One region of the Clostridioides sp. ES-S-0108-01 genome, then DNA from elsewhere that is predicted to be linked to it. Evidence: riboswitches for the same ligand, from Rfam matches in the RefSeq annotation. Region 1 holds a riboswitch; the other holds the start of a gene.
The links. A riboswitch is a leader RNA that binds a small molecule or an ion and turns the genes downstream of it on or off. The one in region 1 is predicted to bind glycine.
Positions count from the first base shown of each region.

Region 2: another riboswitch for glycine. It lies ahead of gcvPA (aminomethyl-transferring glycine dehydrogenase subunit GcvPA); the one in region 1 lies ahead of IR152_RS00840 (alanine/glycine:cation symporter family protein).

Region 1 is NZ_JADGMN010000001.1:162,389-184,233, forward strand. Features, by position in the region: gene IR152_RS00795 (PLP-dependent aminotransferase family protein) at 234-1,619, opposite strand; gene IR152_RS00800 (DUF3284 domain-containing protein) at 1,815-2,237, opposite strand; gene IR152_RS00805 (sigma 54-interacting transcriptional regulator) at 2,714-5,617, shown strand; gene IR152_RS00810 (PTS sugar transporter subunit IIA) at 5,650-6,096, shown strand; gene IR152_RS00815 (PTS sugar transporter subunit IIB) at 6,217-6,519, shown strand; gene IR152_RS00820 (PTS galactitol transporter subunit IIC) at 6,704-8,110, shown strand; gene IR152_RS00825 (galactitol-1-phosphate 5-dehydrogenase) at 8,448-9,506, shown strand; gene araD (L-ribulose-5-phosphate 4-epimerase) at 9,605-10,291, shown strand; gene IR152_RS00835 (class II aldolase/adducin family protein) at 10,309-10,956, shown strand; gene IR152_RS00840 (alanine/glycine:cation symporter family protein) at 11,108-12,475, opposite strand; glycine riboswitch at 12,663-12,751, opposite strand; gene IR152_RS00845 (DNA topoisomerase III) at 13,177-15,297, shown strand; gene IR152_RS00850 (hypothetical protein) at 15,400-15,858, shown strand; gene ytvI (sporulation integral membrane protein YtvI) at 16,098-17,159, opposite strand; gene IR152_RS00860 (hypothetical protein) at 17,434-17,604, shown strand; gene IR152_RS19880 (tyrosine-protein phosphatase) at 17,582-17,761, shown strand; gene IR152_RS19885 (tyrosine-protein phosphatase) at 17,778-17,945, shown strand; gene IR152_RS00870 (BglG family transcription antiterminator) at 17,957-19,735, shown strand; gene pfkB (1-phosphofructokinase) at 19,914-20,831, shown strand; gene IR152_RS00880 (PTS fructose transporter subunit IIABC) at 20,868-21,845, shown strand, end outside.
Region 2 is NZ_JADGMN010000003.1:19,423-30,199, reverse strand. Features, by position in the region: gene IR152_RS03925 (amidohydrolase family protein) at 1-1,138, shown strand, start outside; gene IR152_RS19915 (IS3 family transposase) at 1,296-1,427, opposite strand; gene IR152_RS03910 (HAD-IC family P-type ATPase) at 1,684-4,041, opposite strand; gene gcvPB (aminomethyl-transferring glycine dehydrogenase subunit GcvPB) at 4,456-5,913, opposite strand; gene gcvPA (aminomethyl-transferring glycine dehydrogenase subunit GcvPA) at 5,914-8,388, opposite strand; glycine riboswitch at 8,598-8,702, opposite strand; tRNA gene IR152_RS03890 (tRNA-Leu) at 9,173-9,253, opposite strand; gene IR152_RS03885 (Na+/H+ antiporter NhaC family protein) at 9,363-10,777, opposite strand, start outside.

The DNA of each region.
Region 1 (21,845 bases):
AACAGAAAAATAGATTAATTGTATAATTGCAATTATAATTAAAAATAAATTTGGATTAATATATAAATTACTATACAACAAATAGATAATCTTAAACGGTTATTAAATTTTATCTATTTGTTATTATGATGTAATAATACATATTAATCTCTATAAGTTAATTACTATCTGGTGTAATTTTATTTTAACAACAAAAAAAAATACACACAATTAAAATATTGTGTGCAATACAATTATTTTTCCTCTTCTAATAGTCTTTTTAATACAGTCAGACCAGCTTTAAGCTCTTCTGTACTTTCTGTAGCACATACAGCTATTCTTATTGCAGAAATAGGTTTTTCTTTTCCAACAGCAAAACGCTCAGAAGCATAAACCTGTACACCTTCTTTAAGTGCTTGTATTTCAAACTTTTCTGCCATTACTCCCTCAGGCAGAACCAACCATCTAAATATACATTCTTCATTTCCTAAAAGATTATACCCAGATAAATATTGATTAATAATCTTGTTTCTTCTTCTTGCAGACTTACGACGTGCATTAATTAATTTATCAGCTTCACCTGATGTAATCATACGATAAGCAATTTCTGTTAGAAAATAAGATTGAGATAAATTAATGTTGTATAATGCGCTTGATAATGCCTCTCGATACTGTTTAGGTGTAGAGATATATGCTAGCCGTAAACTAGGTGCGATAATTTTTGATAAACTCGTAATATAAATTGTTTGATTGGGCAGATAGGAAGCCACTGGATTTAAATGTGTTTCATTAAGTAAACTATGAATAGCATCCTCAATAACAATTAAATTGTATTTAGATGCAATATTTGCAATCATTTTTCGTCCATTTTGTGACATTATATGTGTAGTTGGGTTTTGATAATCTGGTATTATGTATAGACCTTTAATATTTTCATTTTTGCAAGCATACAATAAGCCCTCTTCACTAATTTCATTATTTTCTTGTTTAATTGGAATTAGTTGTATTCCAAGCATTTTAGCTGCTGTCTTTATTCCAGGATAAGTTAGTGGGTCTACACCTATTCTATCTCCATGTTGAAACAAACCTGCCAAAATGGCAACAATTGCATTTTGTCCACCACTTGCAGGGAGTAAGCTATCTGCTGTGGTTTCAAGCCCAGCCTTATAAATTAGTTTGGCAATAGCTTCTTTTTGCCATTTAGCGCCATCTCTTTGTCCATATTGGAATATCGTTTTAAAATCTATTTCTTTAATTATATGTTTAAATAAAGTATTCATTTCTTCTAGTGTGAAATCTGGATTCATTGTGCCCATTTCAATAAACGTAATTTTATTATTACTGGACATTAAGAATAGATTTGAACGTGTATCATAAGACACAAAAGTTCCACTTCCTGTAACTCCACTTATTAATCCTTTTTTTTCACAAATTTTAAAGGCTCTAGAGATAGTACTTACATTAACATCTAGGAAATCTGCCAATTCACGTTGGGGCGGTAATTTAGTACCAGGCAATAAAAATCCGCTGTTGATATCTTGCTCTAGTTGTTCTGCAAGAGCCTTATATAATATCTGTCCTTTTGAAGGTCTCTTTGGTTTCCAGTTCATAGGATAATTTTCAAAAGAATTAATTGGCATAAGTTTTCACCTCACGTTATTAATTTGTTTTTTTCTTTCTTACCTCGAAATGATGAAAGTCACCAATTTAATATAATAATAACAGATTTATCCAATAAATTATATAATTTAATACAATCATTAAGTCTTAAATAATATTTTAATTTTATAAATATTTTTAGATACTTTTTAAATACAATATAATCTAACTTATATCTATAAATTAATATTATTATTTTCTAACTCCATTTCTAGATTTTTTATAAATTTATTAAATTCTTCTGGTTGCCTTTTTCCAAACAATACTCTTACAAGAACTGAATTGATTTTTCCAAATACATTTCTCTCGCTTTCACTTTCAGTAAAAATAAGTTTTGTATTTTTTAAATCAATATGTACTAGTTCATATCTAGTAATAATACTTTCTCTTTTATTGCTTGTTTTTATTTCATATACTCTATTTTTTTCGAAATTAGTTATTTCAATCTTAAATCTTTTATTATTTTTTTGTTGTACAAATGTGCCTACTGCTTTTTTCTCATTAAAATTAGGAAAATTTAGTCTTGCAGATTTTGTAAATATATTAAATATATCTTTTGCAGAATATTTCAATAAAACTTCAGATTTAAATGTATTCATATCGTTTTCTCCTCTGTATATAAATTTAATATTTATAAATTAATTTTAAGTTAAAATAGTATAATACGCCATATAAAATCATGTTAAAGCTATGTATATAGCTAAAATCTTATATGTATAAGTATGTATACTATTATATAAAAATAAAATTTTAAAACAGAAAGAGTTAAAAACACAGTTTATTATAATTTTTATTGTTGAGTAGATACGTACTATTATATATGATTGAGTAAGTTTTTCAATCATAAATTTATAAAGTATTTTGCATTACAATTTAAACAAAGAATTAAATTATTTAAGATTATGAATAACTAATACATTTAGTAAATTACTAAATATACAAAATGTAAATACTTATCAAAATGTATAAATATTTATGACATCTAGTTACTTACAGGGTTTGAGTAGCAAAAAATATTAAAGTAAGTATGGCATGATAGTTGCTTATATATTTATCAAGAAAGGAGTTATTAAGCATGGAGTTGAGAGATAAACTTGTAAACATCATAAATACAGAAAATAAAAAAGATCCATTAACAGATGTTCAAATAGCAAAGTTTTTAAGTACAACTAGAGAGAATATAACTAATTTGAGAAAAGAGCTTAATATAAGTAATTCAAGACAAAGAAGATATCCTTATTTAAAATCAGCAATTTCAGCAATATTACAAAAGAATAAGAATATTTCTATATCAGAAATTACAAGAGAATTGATGACAGAAGGTTTTAATATATCCAGAAGAGTTGTAGAGGAACTTTTACCCAAAGAAAGTTTAGAAATGGATGTAGTCGAGGTAACTAAAGAAGAATCGAGTGACCCATTTGAAACTTTAATAGGAAATAAAGGGAGTCTTAGAAATGCTGTAGAGCAGGCTAAATCTGCTATATTGTATCCACCCAAAGGGTTACCAACATTGATTGTTGGAGAAAGTGGAGTTGGTAAGAGTTTATTTTCTAGACATATGTATGAATTTGCAAAGCAGAAAAAGATAATAAAAGAAAGTTCTAATTTTGTTGTATTTAATTGTGCTGACTATAGTGACAATCCACAATTATTATTATCTTTGTTATTTGGATATAAAAAAGGTGCATTTACAGGAGCTGAATATGATACACCAGGTCTTGTAGAAGAAGCTGATGAAGGAGTTTTATTTTTAGATGAAATACATAGATTGCCTCCAAAAGGTCAAGAAATACTATTTTCTATCTTAGATAGAGGAAAATTTAGAAGATTAGGTGAAACTAATGCTGAAAGAAAAGTAAGTATTATGTTGATTGGGGCAACTACTGAAAATGTAGAGACTAATTTATTATTAACATTCAGAAGAAGAATACCAATGCTAATAACTTTGCCACCATTACATGATAGATTATTAAAAGAGAAAATAGACCTTATATACAATATCTTTCAACAAGAGTGTAATAGAATAAACGCAAAAATATTTGTAGATAAAAATGTGATTGAAATACTTGCACTAAAAAAATTTAGTGGAAATATAGGACAATTACAAAATATGATTCAGGTTCTTTGTGCAAGAGCTTTTATGAAGTTTATAAATTCTAAAGATGAAGATAATGAATCGATAGTGGTAGTAGATATAAATGAAGTTTTAAAACTTAAAGATTCTTTTAAAGATACAGCCTTTCAAGAGGTTGAATACACAGAGATAAGAAAATATTTGAAAAATGCTATATTTATACCATTTAATTTAGAAGAATCATCAGTAAAAGGAAATCTTTTGAGTAATGAGTATATATTACCAGAGGATATATATAAAACAATTGAAAAGAAATATTATGACTTAAAGTCTCTAGATATTGAAGATATAGACATAGAGAATATTTTATGGACTTTTATTTTAAATAGATTTGCTGATTTAAAGTTCAATCCAGATAGTGATGAAGAGATTTTTTCAATGAGTGATTTAAATAGTTTTGTAAGTGATAGCTTAGTCAAATTGGTAAAAGAACTTATGAATGATATAATTGAAAAAAATATTAATTTAGAAGTAAATAAAAATATGTTTAAATATCTAGCGATACACTTAGAAGAAGCTATAAAAAGAATTAAACTAAATCAAAAGATAATAAATGTAAATTTAGAAAAAATAAAGATTGACTTTTCAAAAGAATATGAGATTGGTAAAAGTTTTGCAATAAAAATTGAGGAATCGATTGGTATTAAAATTCCAGATGATGAAATTGGATTTATAACGCTATATATAAAGTCAGCTCTAAAAAATGAAGTAAAAAAAGATAAAGTAGGGTTAATAATAATTTCTCATGGACGTATAGCTACAGAGACTGTAAATGTAGTTAAAGAACTTTTAGGCGTAAAATTTCCTGTAGCTATAGATATGCCTTTAGATGAAAAACCAATAAATATATACAATAAAGCAGTAGAATTGTCAAAAATAATAGACCAAGGCAAAGGCATATTATTTTTGGTCGACATTGGTTCACTTACAAACATAGGGCAAATAGTAAATAAGAGAACTAACATAAATACTAAAACTATTGATAGAGTAGACCTCTTGATGGCACTAGAAGCAACTAGAAAAGTTTCTATGGGAGATGAAGAGCTGGATGAAATGTTTTTTTCTTTGTTAAAAGATAGGATGGGATATAACTATGAATTGGAAAAACACATAGACAAATCAAATGCAATTGTAACCTTATGTCTTACTGGAGAAGGAACTGCTAAGTACATAAGTAAAACATTAGAAGAAAAGTATGATAATACTAAATGCTATCAAATGAGTGCATTGGATGAAAATCTATTTTATAAAATTGAAAATTTAAAGGATACAAATAATATATTAGCTATTGTTGGGACAATAAATCCTAAGATACCAGGTATAAATTTTATACCATATAATAAAGAACTTTTTAAAAATTTGGATATCTATCTATTAAAATCAAAACAACAAGATGACAAACTAATTAAATCGTATGAAAGAATGCTTGATGAGGATTTAGTGATTTTTGAACCAGATATATACTTTAAAAAGGATTTATTAGAATATGTATGTTCAATTCTTATAAATAAAGAATATGTAGAAAAAGATTACTTAGACTCTGTTTTACATAGAGAAGAGATGCTTCCAACATATTCTAAAGGAGCTATAGGTGTGCCTCATGGAGATTCTTCTACTGTAAATAGTACAAGATTTGTTTTTGTCAAACTAAAGAATCCTATTGACTGGGGTGTAGGCAATGTAAATTTCATATTTATGCCAGTTTTTCAGGCTAATGATAAAGAGGTTGTTAAAAATGTTCTTGAGATATTAAAAGATGAAGAATTTATGAACAATGCCAATAAGTGTTTTAATAAAGATGATTTTAAGAAAATTATATTTGATAAATTTAAACATCTATAGCCATAGCAAAAAAATTGAGAGGAGTCAGAGTAATGAATGTAGATTTAATATCATTAGGTTTAGAATCTAATGATTATGAAAGTGTTATTGAAGAATTAGGAAATATAATGTATCAAAAAGAATATGTAAAAGACACATACATAAATGCTGTATTGGAAAGAGAAAAGACATTACCAACAGGTCTAGATATTGGCGAAATGTGTGTTGCTATTCCACATACAGATTCAAAACATGTAAATGAATCTAATGTAGCTGTGGGCATATTGAAAAAACCCGTAAAGTTTAATTCAATGATAGACCCAAAAGATAGACTTGATGTAGAACTTGTATTTTTATTAGCAGTAAAGAATCCAGATTCACAAGTAAAACTGTTAAAAGATTTAATGTCAGTTTTTCAAAATATAAAGCTTTTAAAAAATATAAAAAATGCATCGACAAAGGAAGATGTAGCTAAATTATTGGATTTTATAGAAATTTAATGTAGACAATCTTAGAAATAAAAAATTAAAATTTAAACAATCAAAGTAAGTATTATTTTATAGATAGGTTTAATCTATATAAAATAAAAATTTAGAGTATAAAATTAGGAGGAAATTATTATGAAACAATTTAATGTATTATCAGTTTGTGGTTCAGGAACAGTTACATCATCAATGGTAGCAGGTAAATTAAAAGAAGTATTAGGAAATAAGGGAATTTCTATCACTACAACAGAAGCTAGACCAACAGAAGCACTGAATTTAGCACAATCAGGAAGATTTGATTTTATAACATTTACTAGTCCACTTCAAACGGGAGATTATGGAATACCAACTATAAATGCATTTGCTTGCTTAACGGGTATAGGAGAAGAGGCATTCTTTGAAGAAGTTTTAACTGTTATTGAAGGGATAGACAAGTAAGCTTTGGAGGTGTGAATTATAGTATTTAAATTATTGATTTAGATACTATAATAAGCTAATATTAACTAAATATTTATGAAGAAAACATTTTTTATATGTTGTCATAAATTAAAAAATAATAAAAATAGTTATTTAAGAAGTATTAAATTAATCTTATAAATATTTATAAATAGGAGGATAAAAGATGTTAGAATTTATGAAATCCATAATTGATACATTTGGTTCTGCAATTATAGTTCCAATTATAATATTCATAATAGCAAAGATATTTAAAGTAACTACTAAGAAATCGTTTCTTTCTGCTGTGTATGCAGGCGTTGCTTTACAAGGTTTTACACTGATTCTAAATTCATTTACACCAATAATAACACCAGTTATCAATAGGATGGTTGATAGTACAGGAGTAAATCTACCAGTTTTTGATGTTGGCTGGCAAGCCACATCATTGGTTGCATTTTCAACAAGTGCAGGTATGATATATTTAGGTCTGGGGATATTATTACAAACCATTTTATTTTTAATAAAATGGACAGATGTATTCCAACCATCAGATTTATGGAATAATTATTCTTATATGGTATGGGGAGCAATGGTCATAGGAGTAACAGGAAATTTTCCTTTAGGTATAGCATGTATGGTTTTATTAAACTTATATAGTTTGTTAATATCAGAGCTAGTTGCAAAGAGATGGTCTAGCTATTATAGGTACCCTAATTGTACGATAATAGCCATGCATAATGTTGAGGCTTCTGTGTTTGCAGTATTTGCAGACCCTATATACAATAAATTGGGGCTAAATAAAATAAAATTAAATCCTAAAGAATTAGAGAAGAAATTAGGATTCTTAGGTGAACCAATTACTTTAGGGCTTTTTTTAGGGATGTTTATAGGTATATTAGGTAATATGACAAGGATAACTACTATGGAAGCTTGGGGAGAAATAATGAAAGTAGGTATATCTACAAGTGCTGTTATGGCAATTTTCCCTAAAGTAGCAAGTATGTTTGCTCAAGCATTTGCACCTATAACAGAATCTGCTAGAAAGATTATGCAAAAAGCTGGAAATCGTGAGTGGTACATAGCAGTAAATGATGCTGTTGGATATGGTGAACCTGCAACTCTAATATCGGGTCTTATATTAATTCCAATAATGCTTGTAATAGCTATGGTACTTCCTGGTAATAAAGTATTACCAGTTGTAGATTTATTAGCAATTCCATATATGGTGCAAGGTTTAGTTGCTATACATAATGGTAATATACCAAAAGTACTAGTTTCAGGTATAATTTGGTTTGGACTAGGATTATATATTTGTACATCTACAGCACCATTATTTACAGATATGGCTACAAATATAGGTGTAGCTATACCAGCAGGAGCAATGTTAATAACAAGTTTTAATATACTAGGAAAACCTTTGATGGGATTAGTTTTCTTTGCATTTCTAAGTGCAAATCCAATTTATATAGGTCTTGCAGTTGTAATTTACTTTGTTCTGTGGGCATTATTTAGAAAGAATAAAGCAAGTATTCTTGATTATCTAGAAAAACAAGCACTTAAAAATGTAGAAGAAGAGCCTGTAGCAGTTTAAATTTATAAAAATAAATAGGAATAACTAAAGGAGTTTATAATTGATTTTATATAAGTATCAGATAATACCTGAGAAATATTTAAATGAAATATAGACTTCTTTTTATTTAGATAATATTTGTAATTATAATTTGTGTATTTTTATAGTTGAGTTTTTCTGTATAACCTGAAAACATACTCTTTTATATTTATACAGTAATGTAATTTGATTTTATAAAATGTAATCTCTCTTGGCAAAAGACTTTGTATATAAGGCATTTATCTGAATACACTATTTATCTTTTGTATGGCATAGATATTGCTATATAGAAGTATATAGCATGAAAGGAGATATTTATATGGAGAATAAAATGAGAGCATCAGTATTGTATAATGTAGGTGATGTCAGATATGAAATGGTAGATATACCAGAAATAACAAATACAGAAGTGCTTGTAAATGTAAAGTATGTTGGAATATGTGGTTCAGATTTACCTAGGTCTATGGTAAGTGGTCTGAGTGGAAATACAGCATATCCATTAATTTTAGGTCATGAATTTTCTGGTGAAGTTGTTAAAATTGGAGAAAAAGTAAAACATATTAATGTAGGAGATAGAGTAGCTGTTGCACCATTAGTACCTTGTGGAGAATGTGATTATTGTAATGAAGGTAATTTTGGCTTGTGTGATGATTACAATATAATTGGAACAAGAGTAAATGGAGCATTGGCAGAGTATGTAAAAGTTCCAGAAGAACATATTTTAAAACTACCAGATACATTGGACTATGAAACTGCTGCTGGAATTGAACCAGCAACTATAGCTTATCATGGGATTTCAAAGTCTGACATTAAAGTAGGAGATAGTGTAGTTGTGTTAGGGTGTGGTCCAATAGGTCAGTTTACTATACAATGGGCAAAGGTATTTGGTGCATCTAAGATTGTAGCTGTTGATATTTTTAATGAAAAGTTAGAACTTTCTAAATCTCTAGGAGCAAATTATACATTGAATTCAAAAGAAGTAAATATAATTAAAGAAATAAAAAAAATAACAAATGGTGGTGCTGATATTGTAATAGAGACTGCTGGTAGTAGATTTACACAAGAACAATCTCTACTTGTAGCAAAAAAGAGAGGTAATATAGTGTTTGTAGGTATATCACACACAGAATTACCACTTAGTGTAGAAGCTACTGAGTGTATATTACGTGGTGAACTTACTTTGAAAGGTTCTTGGAATTCATATACAAGCCCTTATCCTGGAAGAGCATGGACTGCAACATTGGATTTTATGGGAAAAGGTGATATTGTTTTTAAACCCATGATTTCACATAAAATAGGTCTTAATGAAGTTGGTGACTTTTTAAGTAAAATGAGCAAGAGAGAGATTAATTTTAATAAAATCCTAGTAGAAATATAAAAATTTAACAGACAAATTAAAAAACAATTAAATTTTATAATTACAATATTAGGAAAAATAAAAATAATTTTCTCAAATAAAATATAGGAGGAAGAAAAGTGTTAGAAAATTTAAAAGAAGAGGTATTAAAAGCAAATTTAGAATTACCTAAGAAAAGACTAATTACTTATACTTGGGGAAATGTAAGTGGGATAGATAGAGAAAAAGGATTAGTAGTGATAAAACCAAGTGGGGTAGAGTATAGTAGTATGACTGTAGAGGATATGGTTGTAGTTGATTTAGAAGGAAATGTAGTTGATGGTAAATTAAGACCTTCTTCGGATACTCCAACTCATCTAGTCTTATATAAAGAGTTTGAAGAGTTAGGGGGAATAGTACATACACATTCAAGTTGGGCGACAATCTGGGCTCAAATAGGAAAGCCTATACCATCTTGTGGGACTACTCATGCAGATTATTTTTATGGAAGTATACCATGTACCAGAAAAATGACTAGAGAAGAAATTTGCAGTGAATACGAAAAGGAAACTGGAAATGTAATTGTTGAAGAATTTATGGGAAGAAATCCAATTCATTGTCCAGGAATAATTGTGAATGACCATGGACCTTTTACATGGGGAAAAGATGCAAATGAAGCTGTGCATAATGCAGTAGTTTTAGAAGAAGTTGCAAAGATGGCTTATTATACAGAGCTAATGAGTCCTGATAATATTATGGATAAAGTGCTTATGAATAAGCATTTTTCAAGAAAGCATGGAAAAAATGCATACTATGGTCAAAAATGATTATCTGGAGGTGAATTATGCTAGAATCTTTAAAGGTCAAAGTTGTGGAAATAGCAATTAAAGCAGAGCGTTATGGTTTATGTAAAGAAAAAGCTGGTAATTTTAGTATTAGAGATAAAGAGACTGGATATATACTTATAACACCCTCAGGTGTAGGAAGAGAAGAATTAAAAGTTGAGCATATTTGTGTATTAGATTTGGATGGAAATGTAATAGAAGTTGAAAAAGGTATTAAACCAAGTAGTGAGGTGTTGATGCATATTGAAATATACAAAGTAAGGGAAAATGTAAATGCTATATCACATACTCATTCTTTATATGCAACAGCATTTTCAGTAGCAAAGAAACCAATTATACCAATTGTATATGAATCAGTTAATTATGGTGGTTATGTAGATATTGCTCCGTATGAAAGACCGGGAACTTTAAAACTAGCTAAGAGTGTTTCAAAACTATTGCTAGATACAGATGCATGTTTACTAGAGAAACATGGACTTACAACTGTAGGTAATGATTTAGAGGAAGCATTATTAAAATCAAGATATGTAGAAGAGGTAGCAGAAATATACTATAGGTCTTTAGTTTTAAACCAGTTCAAAGAGCTTGAAGTAGTAGATGTCGATGAATTTAAATCATGGAAATACCCAGAAGAAATAAAATTTTAATCTAAATAATTTTCATTGAAAATAGTAATTAAAATATATGTACTATTTATTTCAATTACTATATTTCTGTAGATATATTTATTATACTTTTTCAAAAGAATATAGAATTCCAAAGTCATATAAAATTGACTTGGAATTCTATACTTTTTATTTATACATTTTTATTTATTTGATTTTCTGGAGAGTTTATATGTTCAAAGTATTTTTTAGTTTCAGATACTATTATAGGTGATAATGCAAGTAAAGCTATCAGATTAGGTATTGCCATAAGTCCATTTACAATATCAGCAATTATCCAAACAACTTCTAATTTTAAGAATGCACCTAATAGCACCATAGCTACAAATACAGTTCTATATCCATTCATACCTTTTACACCAAACAGAAATTCAAAACATCTTTCTCCATAATAACTCCATCCTAAAATGGTAGTAAATGCAAATAATGTCAAACTAACTGTAAGTAATATTGGTCCAAATGTAGGAATTGCTCCGTTAAAAGCCGCTTGTGTCATAACAGCTCCATTTAGGTCTGAACACCATACTCCTGAAATAACAAGAGAGAATCCAGTAAGAGTACAAATTATAATAGTATCTATAAAAGTACCCGTCATAGATATAAGACCTTGTTCTGCTGGCCATTCAGTTTTAGCAGCAGCTGCAGCTATTGGAGCACTACCTAGACCAGATTCATTTGAAAATACACCACGAGCTATACCATTCCTAATTGCCAGTGACATAGTTGCCCCCAGAAAACCACCAGTAGCAGCAGTAGGTGTAAATGCACTTTTGATTATTAACATAAAAGTTTCAGGAATTTTATTCCAAAAAGATATTAAAATGATTCCACAGATTACGACATATATAACTGCCATAAAAGGTACTATTTTAGTAGCTACATTAGATATACTTTTAAGACCTCCAAATACAACCAAAGCTACAAATACTGCTAATATAACACCTGTAATTCTAGGGTCTATTCCAAAGCTATTATTTATCGCATCTGTTATTGAATTTACTTGAGTAAAAGTTCCTATTCCTAAAAGTGCAACTAGTATACCACTTATAGCGAAAAATATTGCAAGAGGTCTCCATTTTTCCCCCATACCATTTACTATGTAGTACATTGGTCCACCAGAAACTTGACCATTTTTATCTTTAGTTCTGTATTTTATTGCAAGAACACCTTCTGAATACTTAGTAGCCATTCCAAAGAATGCTGCTATCCACATCCAAAAAAGTGCACCAGGTCCACCAGCTTTGATAGCTGTAGCAACACCAACAATATTACCAGTACCAACTGTAGCAGCTAGAGCAGTACATAAGGCTGCAAAACTTGAAACATCACCACTACCTTTGTTTTCCGCAGAGAATATTAACTTAAGAGCCCTTGGAAGTTTAGCTATTTGTACAACTCCAAGTTTAGCGGTAAGTAGTATACCAGTACCAACTAGTAGTACTAGTAGGGGTGGTCCCCAAATAAAAGCATCAACTTTGTTTAAAATATCAATTAGATTCATAAAAACACCCCCTCATTTTTTGCTTTACATAATCAATAGAATTTTTAATGAAGTAATTGACAGGAAATAAGTATAATTTATTAATAATTTCTAGTGTAATAAAAAAAGCTAAATCTAAAAAAGATTCAGCTCTGGATATACACTAATTAGCAACCAAAATAAAAGTATTAGTAAATACTATTTTTGGTAGATAATCCCTGTCCTTTTGCCTGAGAGATTGAGCATAAAAGCCTTGCCCCTTCGGCGCCCATAATGGGTCTCTCCAGAGTTCCGTAAATTTTACAGTCCTACTTTAAAAAGTACCTGAGAGTGTTACTCCTTCGGTGTGCTATATAGCAACTCTTCTATAAAATCTTAACCGGATATTGATTTGTCATAGCTTATTGTATTAATAATATTAATATAAGTTTTTATATTTTGTCAACCAAAAAATAAAAAACAAAGAAAAAATATAAAAATGTAATCATATTTACGAATTATAAATTTATAAGGTTAAGTAATGTACGTGAAAATAAATTCTGTAATAGGCATACAAATTAGATAAAAAATAAGTTTTAAATAAAAAATAAGAAAATCTTAAATAATTAATTAGATATGATTAAATTATGGTAATATTATAGTTACGATATTAAGAAAAGTTCTATTTATTTAGATTTTAAGCGTAATATTAGATTAAGTATAAGGAAAGGAAGTATTTTTAGATGGGAAAAGTATTAGTACTGGCAGAAAAACCTTCTGTTGGAAGAGATATAGCAAAAGTTTTAGGGTCAAAAAATGAAAAAAATGGATATATAGAGGGTTCAAGGTATGTGGTAACCTGGGCTCTAGGTCATTTGGTTACACTTGCTGACCCTGAAAGTTATGGAGAAAGATACAAATCATGGAGTTTAGAAGACTTGCCAATACTTCCTAAGCACCTGAAGACTGTTGTGATAAAAAAGAGTGGAAAGCAGTTTAATACAGTTAAAGCTCAAATGAATAGAAATGATATAGATGAAATAGTCATAGCAACAGATGCAGGTCGTGAAGGAGAACTTGTGGCAAGGTGGATAATAGAAAAGTCACAAGTAAAAAAACCTCTAAAGCGTCTTTGGATTTCTTCGAGTACAGACAAGGCAATAAAAGAAGGATTTGCAAAATTAAAAAATGGAAAAGAATATGAAAATTTATATTATTCAGCAGTAGCACGAGCAGAGGCTGATTGGATTATTGGAATAAATGCAACTAGGGCTTTGACGACAAAGTACAATGCACAACTTTCTTGTGGAAGGGTTCAAACTCCTACTCTTGCAATGTTACTTAAGAGAGAAGAGGAAATAAGAAATTTCAAACCTAAAGAGTATTATGGATTGGAGTTAATTGCTACAAAGGGAAATTCAGATATAAAATTTATTTGGAATGATAAAAACAATAACTCTTCAACTTTTAGTAAAGAAAAGATAGACTCTACATTAAAAAAAGTAAAAGGTGTAGACATAAAAATATCTGAAGTAAACAAGTCATATAAGAAAAAATATTCACCTGCACTTTATGATTTAACAGAATTACAAAGAGATGCAAATAAAATGTTTGGATTTTCAGCAAAAGAAACTCTATCTATAATGCAAAAACTGTATGAGCATCATAAAGTACTTACTTATCCTAGAACTGATTCTAGATATTTAACATCAGATATTGTTGGAACATTAAAAGATAGAATAAAAGCTGTAAATATTAGTGATTATTCAAGGATTTGTAGTAAATTATTAAAAAACAATATTACAGCTAATAAATCATTTGTAGACAATTCAAAGGTAACAGACCATCATGCAATAATACCAACAGAGCAGAAGGTATTTATGAGTGATTTTAGTGACAAAGAACGAAAAATATATAATCTTGTAGTAAAAAGATTTTTAGCAGTACTATCTCCTCCTTTTGAATATGAACAGACAACTATAAATGCAACTGTAGGAGGCGAAATATTTAAGGCTAAGGGAAATAAAGTAATAAATTTAGGTTGGAAGGAAATTTACAAAGATATTGAAGATGGAGATGAGTATGAAAGTATACCAAATATTTTAGAAAAAGATGTACTTAAAGTTAAGGAATTAAAGATAACTTCAGGGAAAACAAATCCACCACCATACTTAAATGAGGGTACGTTATTGACAGCTATGGAGAAAAATGGTCTTGGGACAGTTGCTACAAGAGCAGATATAATAGAAAAATTATTCAATTCATTTTTAATGGAAAAGAAAAATAAAGATATATATATAACATCAAAAGGGAAACAATTATTAGATTTAGTTCCAGTAGATTTGAAGACACCAGAACTTACAGCTTCATGGGAAAAGAAATTATTGGATATTTCAAAAGGAAAACTTAGTAAAAATACATTTATAAATGACATGAAAGATTATTCAAAAGATATCGTACTAGAAGTAAAAAATAGTGATAATAAATTTAAACATGATAACTTAACTAAGAATAGATGTCCAGAGTGTGGTAAATTTATGTTAGAAGTAAATGGTAAAAAAGGTAAAATGTTGATTTGTGAAGATAGAGAGTGTAACACTAGAAAAACTATATCACAAGTAACTAATTCAAGGTGTCCTAACTGTCATAAAAAATTAGAACTTCGTGGAGAAGGTGAGGGAAGAATCTTCACTTGTAGTTGTGGGTACAGAGAAAAGCTGTCTTCTTTTAACAAGAGGAAGCAAGAAGAAAAAAAGAAGGCATCAAAAAAAGATGTTAATCAATATTTAAAAAATCAAAAGAAAAATCAAGAAACATTTAATAATCCATTTGCAGAAGCACTAGCTAAACTAAAAAATAAATAATTTTAAAGTTATTATTATATCAATTATAACTTCAACTGTATATCAATTATATGTACTGATATAATATAGTGTATAATTTAGGCATGAAAGTAGGGCTGTTAAATGGATTTAAGTGATATATTTGAATACTATTGTAAAAAGTGTGAAAATACATGGAATAATTCAAGTGTTGAATTATTGGAGAACATAGAAACATATAGTAGGGATTCACCAAAAAAGAGTGAAAAAGAATTAGATAAATTGATAAATACAATATCAGTTCATTTAGAAAGGTATCCAAATGACTCTGTATTGAGAAAAATGTGGGTAAAAAAAGGCGAGATTTTCTTACAAAAGACATTAGAAAAAGAAAATATTTTTAAGTTAGAAAAAATGGATATAGATGATAGAAAAAAATTTTTAGATATAACAAAACAGTTTATTAGAGATGTTAGAAAATTTGATGATGATTTACCTATAGGTGATATTATGCAAGCTATGAGAAATGTATGGATTTCAAATGTATTACAATTATTATTTGGTAAAGAGGTCTATTATTCAAAAGCTAACTTTAAAAATTGAAGGAAAAATAAAAGAAAAATTTAAAAGTATAGATGTTTTAAATAATGAAAATGAATATAAAGAAATGATTGATATTATTTGTGCAGAGTAGAAAAAAGGGAGCGTCTCAGAATGGACTTTTTAGTTTATGAGGCACTCTTTTTGTATAAAATCAAATGTATTTTCATCATTTCACAATGAAAAAGAGGCTTATCTCTATTTTGAGACAGCCTATTTTAAATTTAAATAAAAATGTTAAACTATTTAAATGCAGTAATAATACCATTATCGTGTAAATTTTTTATGATTGTAGCTGCGATAGGGAATCCAAATAATCCGGCTATTCCAAACAGTTGAGCTCCAACAAACATACACATTAAGGTTATTAGAGGATATAGACCAATTTGGTGTCCTACTACTTTTGGTTCTAATATTTGCCTAACAACGGTTATAATTATGTATAGTATTAAAAGTCCTATCGTTAAGTGAATATTTCCATTAATAAGTGAGATAATCATCCAAGGTGTCAAAATACTTCCTGTCCCTAAGACTGGCAAAATATCAACAAGTGCTATGATGACAGCTATAATAAATGCATTTTCGACTTTTAGGAGGTTAAGTCCAATAAGGAGCTCTATAAATGTTACTGATAGTAGTATTGCGTAGGCTTTTAGTAGTTTTAAAAGAGCATTAATACTGCTATTTTTTATATTTATTATCATAAATTGACTTTTTTCTGGAAACTGTTTTAAGAGAAAGTTTACTATTTTTTGATAGTCAAAACTAAAGAAAAAAGAAGCAATTAAAGTAATAATAAGTTTTAACATAAACGCAGGTGTTTTGCTTGCAATACTAGCAATAGCATTGAGTGCATTTGTTGAAACAGAAGCTACTAAGGACATCATAGATTGGCTTATATTGTCCCAACCAAGTATTAATGCTAGGTTAACATTAGGTGTACTAGCATCTATCTTTGAAAATAAAGTGTTTAGTGTTGGTTGTATACTTGACTTATATATATCAGGAAGCCTAAAAAACATGTCACTTACACTTGCAAATATCTTCACACCAAAACTAACTAATAAAAATATACACAGTCCATAAAAGGCTAAAAGTATTACTACAGAAATAAATGTACGATTTAAATTTGTATTATGTGTAATAAGTCTTATAATAGGTCTTAAGATGGATGCAATGATAAAACTGATTACAAAAGGCATTAACAATGGTAATAAGAATTTTAATACAATATATATAATACTTGCTATTAAAACTACATATGTAAATTTAATTATAAAATTCTTTTGCTTTTGAATGTCCATAATATAAAACCTCCAATGTATTTGACATTATTCTAAATATGGTCTTTTTTACATAAAATATACTACTGTATATTGATTATAAACTATAAAGCTTCCACAAAGTAAATAAATTATGTAAAATTTAGGTTAATTTTGAATAAAGATATACTTTTACATTTTACAACTACTAACCAAACACTAAAAAATATTTTAAATAAAGAACATAAAATTGTGATAAAATTAATTTATCGATGTTTAAGAAAAGTATAATAGATAGCTTTTAAGAGGTGGTAAGATGAAAAATTTTAGAGCTTTAGGTGGTAATAAATCAGAAGATGGTAGAAGTGATGAAGAAGCTCGTAAACATCCATCAACAGTAATATCAAATATAAAAAACATAAGGATTCTAGCTATGAGAGAGTTGGAGGAATCAGAAGGGAGTTTTGGTTCTAAGAGACTATACTAATTTACCGATATTAAACCATTGTACTGCTGGTAAGGATAGAACAACTGGTGTAGGGAGTGCTATAATTCTTATGATTTTAGGGGTATCAAGAGAGAACATAATGAAAGATTATCTAAAAAGTAATGATTTTGTAGATAAAGAGATTTATAGAATATAAACCTGAATTTAAGGGAATTCCAAAAGAAAATTTAAATTATATATTTGGTGTAAATGAAGAATATATGAAAACTGCTTTTAGAAGAATTGATGAAGAATACAATGGTGTAGAAGCATCTTTATATGGAGAATTTAATTTAGATAAAGAAGAAATAAAAAAATTAAGAAATCAATATCTAGAATAAAAGGTGATTTTATGAGTTTAAATATAACAGCAAGACAGATAAATATAATAAAAATACTGTTAAATTCAAAAGATACGATTAGTGGTCTTGTCTTAAGTCAAGAGATAGGATGCTCTTCAAAAACTATACAAAATGAAATAAAGGATATTAATAAACAACTTAGAAATGGTAAAATCTTGTCAATAAGAGGAGTTGGTTATAAACTAGAGGGAAGTTTTGATGAGGTAACTCTAAATAGCAATCTCTATGATGATGTAGATAGAGTAGAATATATAATCAGAAAAATATTAACCTTGAGTAATGAAGAAAAAAATACTATAAAACTTGAAGATTTAGCCGATTCTATGTATGTAAGTGTTTCGACAGTAAAAAATGATTTAAAAAAAGTAAAAAGAATATTAAAAAAGTATTCAATCTCAGTTAAATCTAAGCATAAACAAGGTATATGTGTTTCAGAAAGTGAAGATAAGATATTAAATTGTATAGTTGACTTAAGCAATAAGAGAGATAATCAGCTGAGTTTAAATGATTTTTTAAATGATGATATAAAGGAAAAAAAATTAATAATAAAAAAAATATTATTAGACATATTAAATGAAAATGGATTGGTATTAACTGATATAGAATTTAAAAATGTGTTAAATAATATATTAGTTATGTTAAGCAGACATAAATATGATGAACAGGAATTTATAGCGAATTATGTAGAGAATTATAAAAATAAGAGAAGCTCAATTCTAGAAAATGAACAAAACAAAGAAATTATAGTAAACTCAATAAAAATGTTTTGTAAAAATTTAAAATTAGCTACATCAATAGATATAAGTAATGATAAGGTATTTGAGGAATTTTTATATAAACATATTAGTAGCTTATGTAAAAAAATAAAGCTAGGCATAAATCAATCACCTATAATGGCTCAAGATATAAAAATAAAATATCCATTTGCTTTTGAATTAGCTAGTATAGCTAAAAAAACAATAGAAAAAGATTTAAATATAGAAATCAATGAGGATGAAGTTGCAAACATAGCTCTACATATAGGCGGAGCTGTTGAAAGAGCATCTTATAATAATAGAGATAAGGTTTTTAAAACCATAATAGTTTGTACTTCAGGTATAGGCACATCAATGTTAATAAAAGCTAAGTTAGAGAATATATTTAAGGAAAAATTAGAAATATTAAAGATTATTCCTTCATACTTAGCTGAATATATAAAAGTTATAGATGTTGATTTTGTAATATCTACTGTTCCTATTGAAATAGGCGATATACCAGTAATAAATATATCTCCAATTTTAAGTGACAAAGAAGTTAAATTAATCGAAAAGTATATAAAAACAGGAAATATATATCTAGATTTAGATATAAAAAATCTGTTTGATAGTGAACTGTTTTTTACTGATTTGGATTTTAAAAGAAAAGAAGAAGTTATAGATTTTATGGCGAGTAAACTTGTACAACATGGCTGTATAGATGAGGCTATGAAAAACTCTTACTTTGAGAGAGAAAAAATAGCAACAACAGAAATAGGAAATATGGTAACTATACCACATGGAGCTATTGGAAAGATTTTTGATAATAAAATAGCAATTGGTATATTGAAGAAACCTATTTCTTGGGAAATATCAGATGTTCGTTTAATAATAATGTTAGCACTTGATAAGGATAAAATATTAGATTATGAAGTCATATTTTCAAATATATATAAGAGAGTAGATTCTATAGCAAAAGTTATAAGTATATGTGAAAATAGCAGTTTTGAAAAGTTTGTAAGTCTATTTAAATAGAGGTATATTATAATATATAGTACTGTATATACACTTATAAATTTGGATAATATAAAACTAAATAAGATAAAAACGATAAATTTCTCTTTTAATTAAGAGAAATTTTTTGACTTTCAAGGATATTAATATGGAGTTAAGATATAAGCATAAGATAAATAAATAAAAAAGAGGTGGCAAGATGATTTATACGGTAACATTAAATCCATCAATAGATTATATAGTTAAACTAGATGAACTGAAGACAGGAAGTACAAATCGTGTAAATGAAGAATACGTTTATCCAGGAGGAAAAGGTATAAATGTATCTCGTATACTTAAAGAACTTGGAAATGATAACACATCTTTAGGTTTTATAAGTGGTTTTACTGGAGAATATATAATAAGAATCTTAGAAGAAAAAAAATTGAAGACAGACTTCATAAAATTAAAAAATGGTTTTTCAAGGATAAATGTAAAAATAAAAGAGTCAGAGGAAACTGAAATTAATGGGCAAGGTCCAAATATAGGTGATGAAGACATTGATATTTTATACAAAAAACTTGATAAGCTAAATCAAGATGATATTTTAATATTGGCAGGAAGTATACCATTTACTCTAGATGAAAAACTATATGAAAATATAATATCTAGATTAGAAGAAAAGAATATAAAAGTTGTAGTAGATGCAACTAAAAATCTTCTTCTTAATGTTTTAAAATATAAACCTTTTCTAATTAAGCCTAATAACAACGAATTAGAAGAAATGTTTGGTGTTAAATTAAATTCAATCGAAGACATAGTAAAATATGCTAAAAAATTAAAGGCAATGGGAGCCATAAATGTTTTAGTATCAATGGGTAAAGACGGAGCAGTATTGATTACAGAGGAAGGTGAAGTACTTATAAGTGATGTTCCTAAAGGAAAAGTAAAAAACTCTGTAGGAGCAGGGGATTCAATGGTAGCAGGGTTTATATCTGGATATTTAAATACTGGTAAATATGACTATGCTCTTAAATTGGGAACAGCTTCAGGTAGTGCAACTGCTTTTTCGTATGACTTAACCAAAAGAGAGTACATTGATAAATTGGTAAATGAAATATCTGTAAACAAGTTTTAGAATATTAAAAAATATATAGAAAGGTAATTAGTATTTATGAAAATTATAGATTTATTAGATGAAAAATCAATTAAGTTAAATTTAAAGTCAAAAACCAAGTCAGAAGCAATAGAAGAATTAGTAGATTTGGTTGCAAATAGTGGAAATTTAAATGATAAAGAAAACTATAAAAAAGCAATTTTGGCTCGTGAAGAAATGAGTACAACAGGAATTGGAGAAGGTGTAGCTATACCTCATGCTAAAAATTCATCAGTTACTAAAGCTTGTATAGCAGCAGCAGTGTCAAAAGAAGGTATAGATTATGAATCATTTGACGGAAGCTTATCAAATCTATTTTTTATGATAGCTGCACCAGATGGAGCTAACAATACTCATCTTGAAGTGTTATCAAGATTATCTACGATACTTATGGATGAAGACTTTAGAAAGAAACTAATAAATTCAAATTCTGAAAAAGAATTTAAGGAAATAATAGATAAAAAGGAAAGAGAAAAATTTAGTGAAGAATATCAAGATGAAAAAATTGGTGAGAAAAATATAGTAGATGCTAAAGAGAATGATATTAATAAGTATCCTCAAGTCTTAGCAGTAACAGCATGTCCAACTGGAATAGCACATACATTTATGGCAGCTGAAAGTTTAAATAAAATTGCCGAAAATAAAGGGGTATCAATAAAGGTAGAAACTAATGGTTCAGCAGGTGTTAAAAATAAGCTTACAAAAGATGAAATAGAAAATGCAACATGTATAATAGTAGCAGCAGATAAAAATGTTGAGATGGCTAGATTCAATGGGAAAAAGGTCATAAAAACTAAGGTCGCTGATGGCATACACAAAGCAGAGGAACTTATAGATAAAGCTGTAAATGGAGATGCTCCAATTTATCATGGAGGAGAAGGAAGTCACACCGAATCAAATGAAGAAAGTGAAAGTGGATTTAGAAAAGTATATAAACACTTAATGAATGGCGTATCTAATATGCTACCGTTTGTTATTGGTGGAGGGATACTTATA
Region 2 (10,777 bases), on a different contig from region 1:
TCTAGAAATAGTAGATTACACCGATAAACTTATAATACCTGGTATGAACGACCTTCATTGCCATGCTTCTCAATTTAAAAATCTAGGAATAGCTATGGATAAAGAACTTTTGCCATGGCTTGAAACTTATGTGTTTCCAGAAGAATCAAATTATACAGATATAGAATATGCAACAAAAATGTATAAAAAATTTGTAAAAGAAGTTTGGAAATCTGGAACAACAAGAACAGCTGTATTTGCCACAGTACATAAAGAAGCTTCTATGAAACTTATGGATATATTCAAAGAAGTTGGTATTGGAGCATATATTGGTAAAGTAAATATGGATATGAATTGCCCTGATGCTTTACTAGAGAATACTTATAAATCTATTGCTGATACAGAAGAAATTATAAATAAATACAGTGATAAAGAGTCTATTGTAAAACCAATCATAACTCCTAGATTCATACCAAGTTGTACGAGTGAACTTTTAAAAGGTTTGGGAGATTTATGTTTAAAGTATAATATGCCTATACAATCACACTTATCTGAGAATTATGATGAAATTGAATGGGTTAAAAGTTTAGAGCCTAAATCTAAATTTTATGGAGATGCCTATAATATGTATAATTTATTTGGTCAAACTCCTACTTTAATGGCTCACTGTGTTCATTGTTCTCAAGAAGAAATGGATTTAATGAGGGAAAATAATGTTATGGCAGTTCACTGCCCTGCTTCTAACTTTAATGTTGGTAGTGGTGCTATGCCTATTAGAAAATTCCTTGATAATCGTATTAAATTAGCCCTTGGTTCGGATATAAGCGGTGGGCATACCTTGTCAATATTTAAAGCAATAGTGTCTGCAATACAGTTATCTAAATTATATTGGGTGAACTCTGGTAAGGAACTTAACTTCTTATCTTTATCTGAAGCTTTTTATATTGCAACTAAAAGTGGAGGAAGTTTCTTTGGAAAAGTTGGTAGCTTTGAAGAAGATTATGATTTTGATGCATTAATTATTGATGATTCAGATTTAAATCATGCCAATTACTCTATACTTGAAAGACTTGAAAGATTTATCTATGTTGGTGATGACAGAAATATCATTCATAGATATGTATGTGGAAACTTAATCGAAGAACCTAATATAGAATAATTTACATAATTATAACTAATAAAAGGGATTGTCTCAAAATGTGTACTGAGACCCAAAAGTTAGACTTTATACAGGAATGAAATTTTCATTCCTGTATTTTTAAATTTATGCAACTTTAGATTCATATTCAAATCTATATTTAACAGGGAATTTTTCTTTAATTCTTTTGATTAATAACTATACCATTATTTTTTAGTGAAACTTTAATTCGGCAATAGCCATATCTACCATTATGTTCTTCAAAAATAGAGACGATTTTTTCTTCTTTAGTGTTTTTATTTTTATTCATTGATGGTTTTCCTTTCGTTTTAGACAGGTCATCGACATCACCATGTAAAAACTTTTGTTTTCATGTTGCTATAAGTGTACTATTGTTCATTCAAAAATGGTTAACAACTCCATATTGTTTTGCTATTGAAACATATCCTCCTTCTCTATTTAAATAGGGCTTAACTACTTTTAATTTGAAATTAAAATCATATTTAGCCATATAGAAACACCCCCATCGTTAGATTTTTGGTCCAACAATTGGGGTGCAGTACAAATTAATTTAAATCTGGAGCTACTGTATCTAATATCTCATCCAACACGAATAACATAACTTTTATCATAATTGGCATTAATACTGCTAGTACCATAGTTATTAGAATTAATTCTCTACTCAATGCTACAAATGAGAATAATCCACCTAAAAATAGAATTCCAATAACAAATGCAATAGTCATACTTACAATTAAAAATAACCTCTCTTTATTAAATGGTAGACATTGTTGTCTTAATATTAAAAGACCACATACACCAGTTAATATCGCACACATAGTAGAAAATACACTTGAACTATAACCTAAGTATTCAACTATATTGTAAACAATAATTACATTTACTGTCACACATAGTGCTCCTGGCAATGCATTTTTTAATATATTGAGTAAAAAATTTCCTGAAATTCTACTTTTATTTGCTTCAAGAGCTAAGAAGAATGACGGTATACCAACTGTTACAGCTCCAATTAGTGATAATTGTATAGGCACGAATGGATACTGTCTACTAAAGAAAAATAATGTTAATAGCGACAAGAAGAATGAAAAAATTGTCTTTACTAAAAATAAAGAAGATGCTCTTTGAATATTATTAATCACCTTTCTTCCTTCCATAACAACTTTTGGCATTGATGCAAAATTTGAATCCAACAATACTAAATTAGAAACATTTTTAGTAACATCACTTCCAGAAGCCATAGCTATACTACAATCAGCTTCTTTAAGTGCTAAAACATCATTTACGCCATCTCCAGTCATAGCTACTGTATGATTTTGTTTTTTTAATGCTAAAATCATTTGTTTTTTCTGTTGAGGGCTTACCCTTCCAAAGACGCTGTATTTATCAACTGCCTCATATATATCATCATCATTTTTAAGTGTTGTTGCATCAATAAAATTACTAGCCGTTTTAAGACCTGCTTTTCTAGCCACTTCACTTACTGTTACTGGATTGTCTCCAGATATAATTTTTATATCTACGCCTTCATTATAAAAAAATTCTAAAGTTTCCTTAGCCTCATCTCTAATTTTGTCCAATATTAATATAAAAGCTAGTGGTTTTATATCTTCAGGTATATTATTTTCTTCCATATAAGAATTACTATGAGCTAAAACTATTACCCTATTGCCTTTTTTAGAATATTTTTCAACCTCTGTTTTAAGTTCTTTATGTTTATCCTTAAAAACAAACTCAAATGCCCCTAGTAAATATGTACCTTTATCTTCAAAGGCTACTCCACTGTATTTTCTTTCTGATGAAAATGGTATTAAATTTTTAACTTTATAAGTATCTAAAATACGGTATTTATCTCTTATTGCACTTATTGTTGCATTATCATCCTTAAGGGAATTACATATATTTCCCATTATATCATCAATATCTATTTCATCCAGTATTACTACATCATCAACCTGCATTTTACCTTCTGTAATTGTGCCTGTTTTATCAAGACATAATGTATCAACTCTAGCAAGAGTCTCTACACAGTATAATTCTTGCACTAAAGTTTTATGACTTGCAAGCTTTATAGTTCCTACAGCTAGAGCAATACTTGTAAGCAATGTCAATCCCTCTGGTATCATACCATTTACAGCTGCCACAGTACCTACTACAGATGTAGTTATAGAATCTCCATTTCCAAAATGTTGTTTTACAAATAATATAATCCCTAGAGGAATAATTATTATACCTACAATTTTTAATATTGTATTTAATGAATTTCTAAGTTGAGAATTATGTTTTCTAGAAATCTTGGCATCACTAGCTATCTTATTTGCATAGTTATCTTTTCCTATATTTTCAACTCTCACAAAAGCCTCTCCAGAAACTACAAAACTACCAGAATATAAGAAATCACCTTCATTTTTTATAATAATATCAGATTCACCTGTAATTAAAGACTCATTTACCTCTAATTTTCCATCTAATACCTTTGAATCTGCACAAATTTGATTCCCTGTTTTTAAAATCATAATATCATCTAATACTAATTCTTGTACATCAATCTCTTTTTTCTCTTCTTCCCTTATAACAGATACCTTATTTGAAACTATGACAGATAGATTGTCCAACAATCTTTTGGCTCTTATTTCTTGAATTACTCCTATAATAGTATTAATTACAGCAATAAATATAAATAAAGTATTTTTAAAAGAGCCAACTGATACCAATAGACAAACTAAAACAATATTTATAAGATTAAAAAGTGTAAATACATTATCTTTAAAAATTTGTTTATATGTTTTAGTTTTTCCATTATCAAATACATTAATTAAATTATCATCTATCCTACTTTGAAGTTGCCCACTGCTTAATCCCATATTTATATCACAATTATAACTTTTTAAATTAGCACTATCCATATTCTACTCCTTTCAACTTAACGCTTTTTATACTTAAATTTACAAATATATTATAAAACTCCCAATTTTTATATTTTATTATTCTATAGTTTATATAATAAAATATAAATCTAAAGATTTTAATAATATAATTCTTAAGATTTCCTAAATTTTTATAAATTTCGATATATTTTAGTTAAGTTTCTCTTAAACCAAAAGAGTAAAAAGTTGTATCAAAATAAATTTCTATAATTTTTATGAATAATGGTATAATAATCATCATATTAATATTCTTATATAAGCACTAATATAATTTAAAACTTCAGTAGTAAATATTATATATATACAAAAAAGCTATCTAAACTATATTAAGTTAGATAGCTTTTTATTATAAATACAAATTCCTTTATATTTATAATCTCTATTTTTAATTATTTATCTTTGCGACCATGTAAGTATAGGTTTCTTTACTGCCCTTGCATCATCCACTCTCTTAACTAAAGTATTGTGTGGAGCAGTTTTCAATAGTTCCGGTTCTTCTTTTGCCTCCTTAGCAACATTTTTCATAGCTTCTATAAAACTATCTAATGTCTCTATGCTCTCACTTTCTGTAGGCTCTATCATAAGTGCCTCATTTATGATAAGAGGAAAATACATTGTTGGAGGATGATATCCATAATCCAGTAATCTCTTTGCTATATCTATAGTTTTTATATTTGCCTCTCCTCTTGGTAACCCACCTAATACAAACTCATGTTTACATAAGGTATCTATTGGTAATATATAGTCATCTTTTATACTCTCTTTGATATAATTTGCATTTAAAACTGCCATTTCACTAGCCTCTTTAAGCCCATCTCTTCCCATAGTTAATATATATGTGTAAGCTCTTACAAGCACTCCAAAGTTACCATAGAAGTTTTTAATTTTTCCAATAGATTTTTCTCTATCATAATTTAATACATACTTATCTTCTTGTTTTTCAATTACTGGTATTGGTAAAAAAGGTACCAATTCTTTTTTGACTCCAACAGGACCAGCTCCTGGACCCCCTCCTCCATGAGGAGTAGAAAAAGTCTTATGAAGATTAAGATGCACTACATCAAATCCCATATCTCCAGGTCTTGTTATCCCCATAATGGCATTCATATTTGCACCATCATAGTATAAGAGTCCTCCTGCTTCATGTACAAGACTTGCTATCTCTTTTATATTTTTTTCAAACAATCCAAGAGTACTTGGATTAGTAAGCATAAGAGCTGCTACTTCATCACTTAAAACTGCTTTTAACGCATTTATGTCTATAGCTCCATTTTTATCAGATGCTATCTGAATCACATCAAAGTTTGCCATAGCTGCACTTGCTGGGTTTGTTCCATGTGCAGAATCAGGAATTATTACTTTGTTTCTCTTATGGTCTCCTCTGTTTTCATGATATGCTTTTATAATCATAAGACCTGTAAATTCACCATGTGAACCTGCTGAAGGTTGTAGTGTGACTTCATCCATACCTGTAATTTCTGCAAGTCTATTTGACAAGTCATACATTAAAGAAAGAGAACCTTGTGCTGTGTATGAAGATTGGTATGGATGCATTGCAGTAAAGTTTGGAAGTGCTGCCATATCTTCATTTATTTTAGGGTTATATTTCATAGTACAAGAACCTAAAGGATAAAAACCTGTGTCAACTCCAAAGTTTTTATTTGATAATAGGGTATAATGTCTAATTAATTCTAATTCGCTAACTTCTGGCAAATTCAATTCACTTTGTCTAACCATACTTTGGTCAATCATATCTTCTACTTTTATATCGTCTACATCTAACTTTGGAAGCGAATATGCTTTTCTACCTTTTTTAGATATATCTATCAACAAACTATTATATTCTTTCATTTATAATCCCTCCATTATTCCAACTAACTTATCTATTTCTTCTTTGCTTCTTTTCTCAGTCACACAAAGTAAAGTTGAAATTTTTAATTCTGGGTAATTGTGTTCTAAATTATAACCACCTAATATATTTTCTTCTAAAAGTTTATTATTTATAGTTTCTATATTAAGATTTCCTTGCACAGTAAATTCTTTGAAAAATTTACCTTTAAATATTGGCTTATATTTTCCTGTTTGTATAAGTTTATTATAAGTATAATGTGCTTTTTTCATAGATTGCATTCCAACCTCTTTAAATCCTTCTCTCCCCATAGTAGCCATGTATATTGAAGCTACAAGAGCATTTAAAGCTTGATTTGAGCATATATTAGAAGTTGCTTTTTCTCTTCTTACATGTTGTTCTCTAGTTTGTAAAGTTAGCACATATGCAGTTTTTCCTTCTGTATCTAAGCTTTGCCCAACTATTCTTCCTGGCATTTTTCTAGTATACTTAGATTTACTAGCGAAAAATCCTACATAAGGTCCTCCAAAGTTAAGAGGATTTCCTAGTGATTGAGCTTCTCCAACAACAATATCTGCTCCTATCTCACCTGGTGTCTTTAAAACACCCAATGATATTGGGTCAACACTCATAATTAACATAGCCTTATTTTCATGGGTTATCTTTTCTATTTCTTCCATCTCTTCAATAATACCAAAGAAGTTAGGAGTCTGTATAAGAACACATGCTGTATCTTTATCTACTGAAGCCCTTAATTTTTCTATATCCGTAGTTCCATATTCATTACAAAAATCAATTTCTACTATTTCACAATCTTTGTATTGTAGATAAGTCTTAAGTACTGATAAAGTTTCAGGATGTGTAGTTTTTGATACTACTATTTTACTTTTTCTGGTCTGATTCATAGCCATTATGCATGCTTCTATTGCAGCAGTTGCTCCATCATACATTGATGCATTTGCAATTTCCATTCCAGTAATTTCTGCAATCATAGATTGGAACTCAAACACTACTTGTAAAGTCCCTTGACTTATTTCAGCTTGATATGGAGTATATGATGTATAAAATTCAGACCTTGAAGTTATATGTTTTATAATTGACGGTATATAATGGTCATATGCACCAGCTCCAAGAAAACAAGTTAAGTCTTCTAAACTTAAATTTTCTTCTGACAGCCTTTTTACTATTTTACTTACCTCTAATTCAGATTTTCCACTTTCCAAGTTTAAATCTCTTTTTAATTTTATTTCATCTGGTATATCTGAAAATAATTCATCAACTGAATTTAATCCTACTACCTTTAACATTTTTGATTTATCTTCACTTATGGCAGGTATATATGAAAATTTATTTTCTTCATTTAATACAGTATTATCTTTTTTATATTGCTTTTTATAAAAAGGCTTCTTAACTATCGTAGCAGGAACAACTTTTTTTCTGATTACTATACCTATTTCATTTCCTACTTTTGCATACTTAGAATCTATAATTCCCATGCCTAAAATCTTTCCTGTCGTTGGAGATGCACATCCTGTTGTTACAAAACCTACTATTTTTTCACCAACCTTTATATCGTATCTATTTCTAGGCATCCCTTTGCCTTGCATTTCAAATCCTACTAATTTTCTTTTAGCTCCATTTTCTTTTTCTTCTGATAAAATTGTTTTTCCAATAAAGTTTTCCTTGTTTGTTTTTACAAAAATGGATAAGCCTCCTTCAATTGGAGATATATGTTCACTTATTTCATGACCATATAGAGGTAGAGCTGCTTCAAATCTTAAAGTATCTCTACAACCTAAACCAGCAGGACATATATCTTCTCCTCCAGCTTTTAAAACTTCATTCCAAATTGTTTCTGTATGTTCATTTTTACAATATATCTCAAATCCATCTTCTCCAGTATATCCTGTTCTTGAAACTAAACAAGTTAAACCACATATTTTTGTTGATGGAATTGACTTATAAAATTTTATTGATTTTAAATCTATGTCTGTGATTTTTTGAAGAATTTCTTCTGCTTTAGGCCCTTGAACTGCCAGTTGACTAACTTCATTAGAAACATTTTTTATATCTACATTGTAACCTTTACTTTGTTTTATTATCCATGCCACATCTTTATCTATATTCCCTGCATTTATTACTAATAAATAATCTTCTTCACCAAATTTATATATTAATAAATCATCAACTACTCCTCCGTTTTCATAACACATAGGTGTATATATAATGTCATTTACCTTTAATGTGCTTATATCATTTGTAACTAAATTTTGTATAAATTTTTCTGAATCTACACCTTTTATTTGTACCTCTCCCATATGAGATACATCAAAGATACCTGCACTTTTTCTAATCATTTCATGCTCTTTATTTATTCCCTTATATTCCAAAGGCATTTCCCAACCAGCAAACTCAACAAGTTTTGCTCCAAGCTCTTTGTGTATATTATACAAAGTCACTCTTTTCAATTCATTCATATATAACCCTCCCTATAAAATTAGACCCACTATATTTAAGCAATTTCGATATTATGTCCTATACTTTTTCATAAAAAAAAGATATATTAGCATGGAAAATAATCCTAGCCTATATATCCCTGTTTGTATACCTGAAAGATTTAATAATTTAATATTATTTTGCTTCTTCGGTGACTTATAGTATATTAACCTAAGTCTTTCCAGAGTCCCATCAACTAGCGATATCTTTGCCTGAAAGTTTCTCTAAGAATTGGCATTTCTTAAATTTCTTCTTCGGCGCCTTTTTATATAAAGGTCTCTCTCGCTAATCTCATTTGGAAATATTTATTTTCATTTTTATTGTATGAATATTTCAATTAAATGTCAACACATTATATTTATTTTTTTTTATGTATTATTTTTTTTGTTAAGTTTTTATTATCAATTATATTACTTTTATATTATTAACTTTTATACATATATGTTATATATTAATGTAAAATAATATATTTATTTAATTTATTATTAATATGTCATACAAAACACTAAAAGTAAAGTTATATTGTAATTTACTATATTATGTTAAAGATATATTCATACAAACAATAGAATCGTTTGCAATTTTATAAATATATTTTTAGACAACAAAAAAAGCACTTAATGTGCTTTTTTGTATTTATTAGTAAAATATTTTATAAATATATTCATATTGTATTTAACTTATCTATCAAAAAATAAAAACGGGATAGCCCACTCCGAAAGCCAGCAACCCCAGTTTTTTCCAGTACAACTAAGTACTGTAAAATGCGGATGAAGGGAGTCGAACCCCCACGCCAACGGCGCTAGATCCTAAGTCTAGTGCGTCTGCCAATTCCGCCACATCCGCTTATTACTCTTTTATTTTACTATATTTCGCTATTCTTTTCAATAACTTTTTAAAATTATCTATAAACTAATAAAACAATCATAATAAAAGGTTAAATTTATTTATATCCTTATTCTACAAGTTCAATTTCTGCTTCATCTACTCTCTTACCAATTATTTGAATACCTACAAATATAGCAACTATAGCCACTGGCAACACTATATATATTGGCAATCCAAATCCAGCTGGTATGTATCCAAATACAACGGTAATTACTGCTGTAAATATAGCATACGGTATTTGAGTATTAACATGGTCTATATGATTACAACCAGCTCCCATTGAAGAAAGTATTGTTGTATCTGAAATAGGAGAACAATGGTCTCCAAATATTGCACCTGTTAAAACTGCACTTGTACTTACTATTACATAAGACATATCAGGATTTAGTGAGTATGCTAGTGGTATTGCAAGTGGCATAAGTATACCCATTGTTCCATAAGCTGTTCCAGTAGCAAATGATATTATTGCTCCTAAACCAAATATTAAACTTGGCAATAAAAATGGAGGTAATGAACCTGATAATAAGTGTATTAAAAATTTAGCTGTACCTAACTCTTTTATTACTGAACTCAATGACCATGCAAGTATTAATATTACACCAGTGATTACTAAACTTTTCATTCCATCTATCCAAACATCAATTGCCTCTGATATTGTAAAAATCTTTTTGACTACAGCCATTATAATAGCAACCAAACTTGCAACAAGTGCAGACTGGAATAATGCTCTAGATGCATCAGATGCACTAAATGCTTCTTTTATTGCTTCAAATGAATACGGCGAATTCGTAAATAACTGTATAAGAGCCTTATTCTCCCCTCCCATTATAGATGTATATCCACTATAATAGAATGATGTTAATGCAACTATTATTAATGTGCCTATCGGGATTATAGCATTCCATACACTCAATCTTACTCCATTTTTTGGAGCTAAATCATCTAATTCTTCTACACCTTCATCAAGGTCTGTACCAATTTTTCTACTTCTAGATTTTATCTCTGCTTTTCTCATTGGTCCAAATTCTTTTAATAATAATGCTGATAATACAATAAACACTAATATTAATATGTTATAAAATCTAAATGGTATTGTATTTAAAAATATACCAAATGCGTCAACATCTACATTTATGCTTTCAAAAGCGTCATGTATTAAACCAACTTCAAGACCTATCCATGTAGATATTATAGCTAATCCAGCAACTGGTGCTGCTGTAGCATCTATTATAAATGCCAACTTTTCTCTTGATATTTTCATCTTATCTGCAACAGGTCTCATCATAGGACCTACTATTAATGAATTTGCATAATCATCAAAGAATACTAAAAGTCCCAAAAACCATGTTATAAGCTGTGTACCTTTTGCTGATTTAGCTCTTTTAGCAAGCGCTTCAGCTATAGCCTTAGCTCCTCCCATCTTAGCAACAAGATTTATTACTCCTCCAATTACCAGAACTTGTAGTATTATTCCTGCATTCC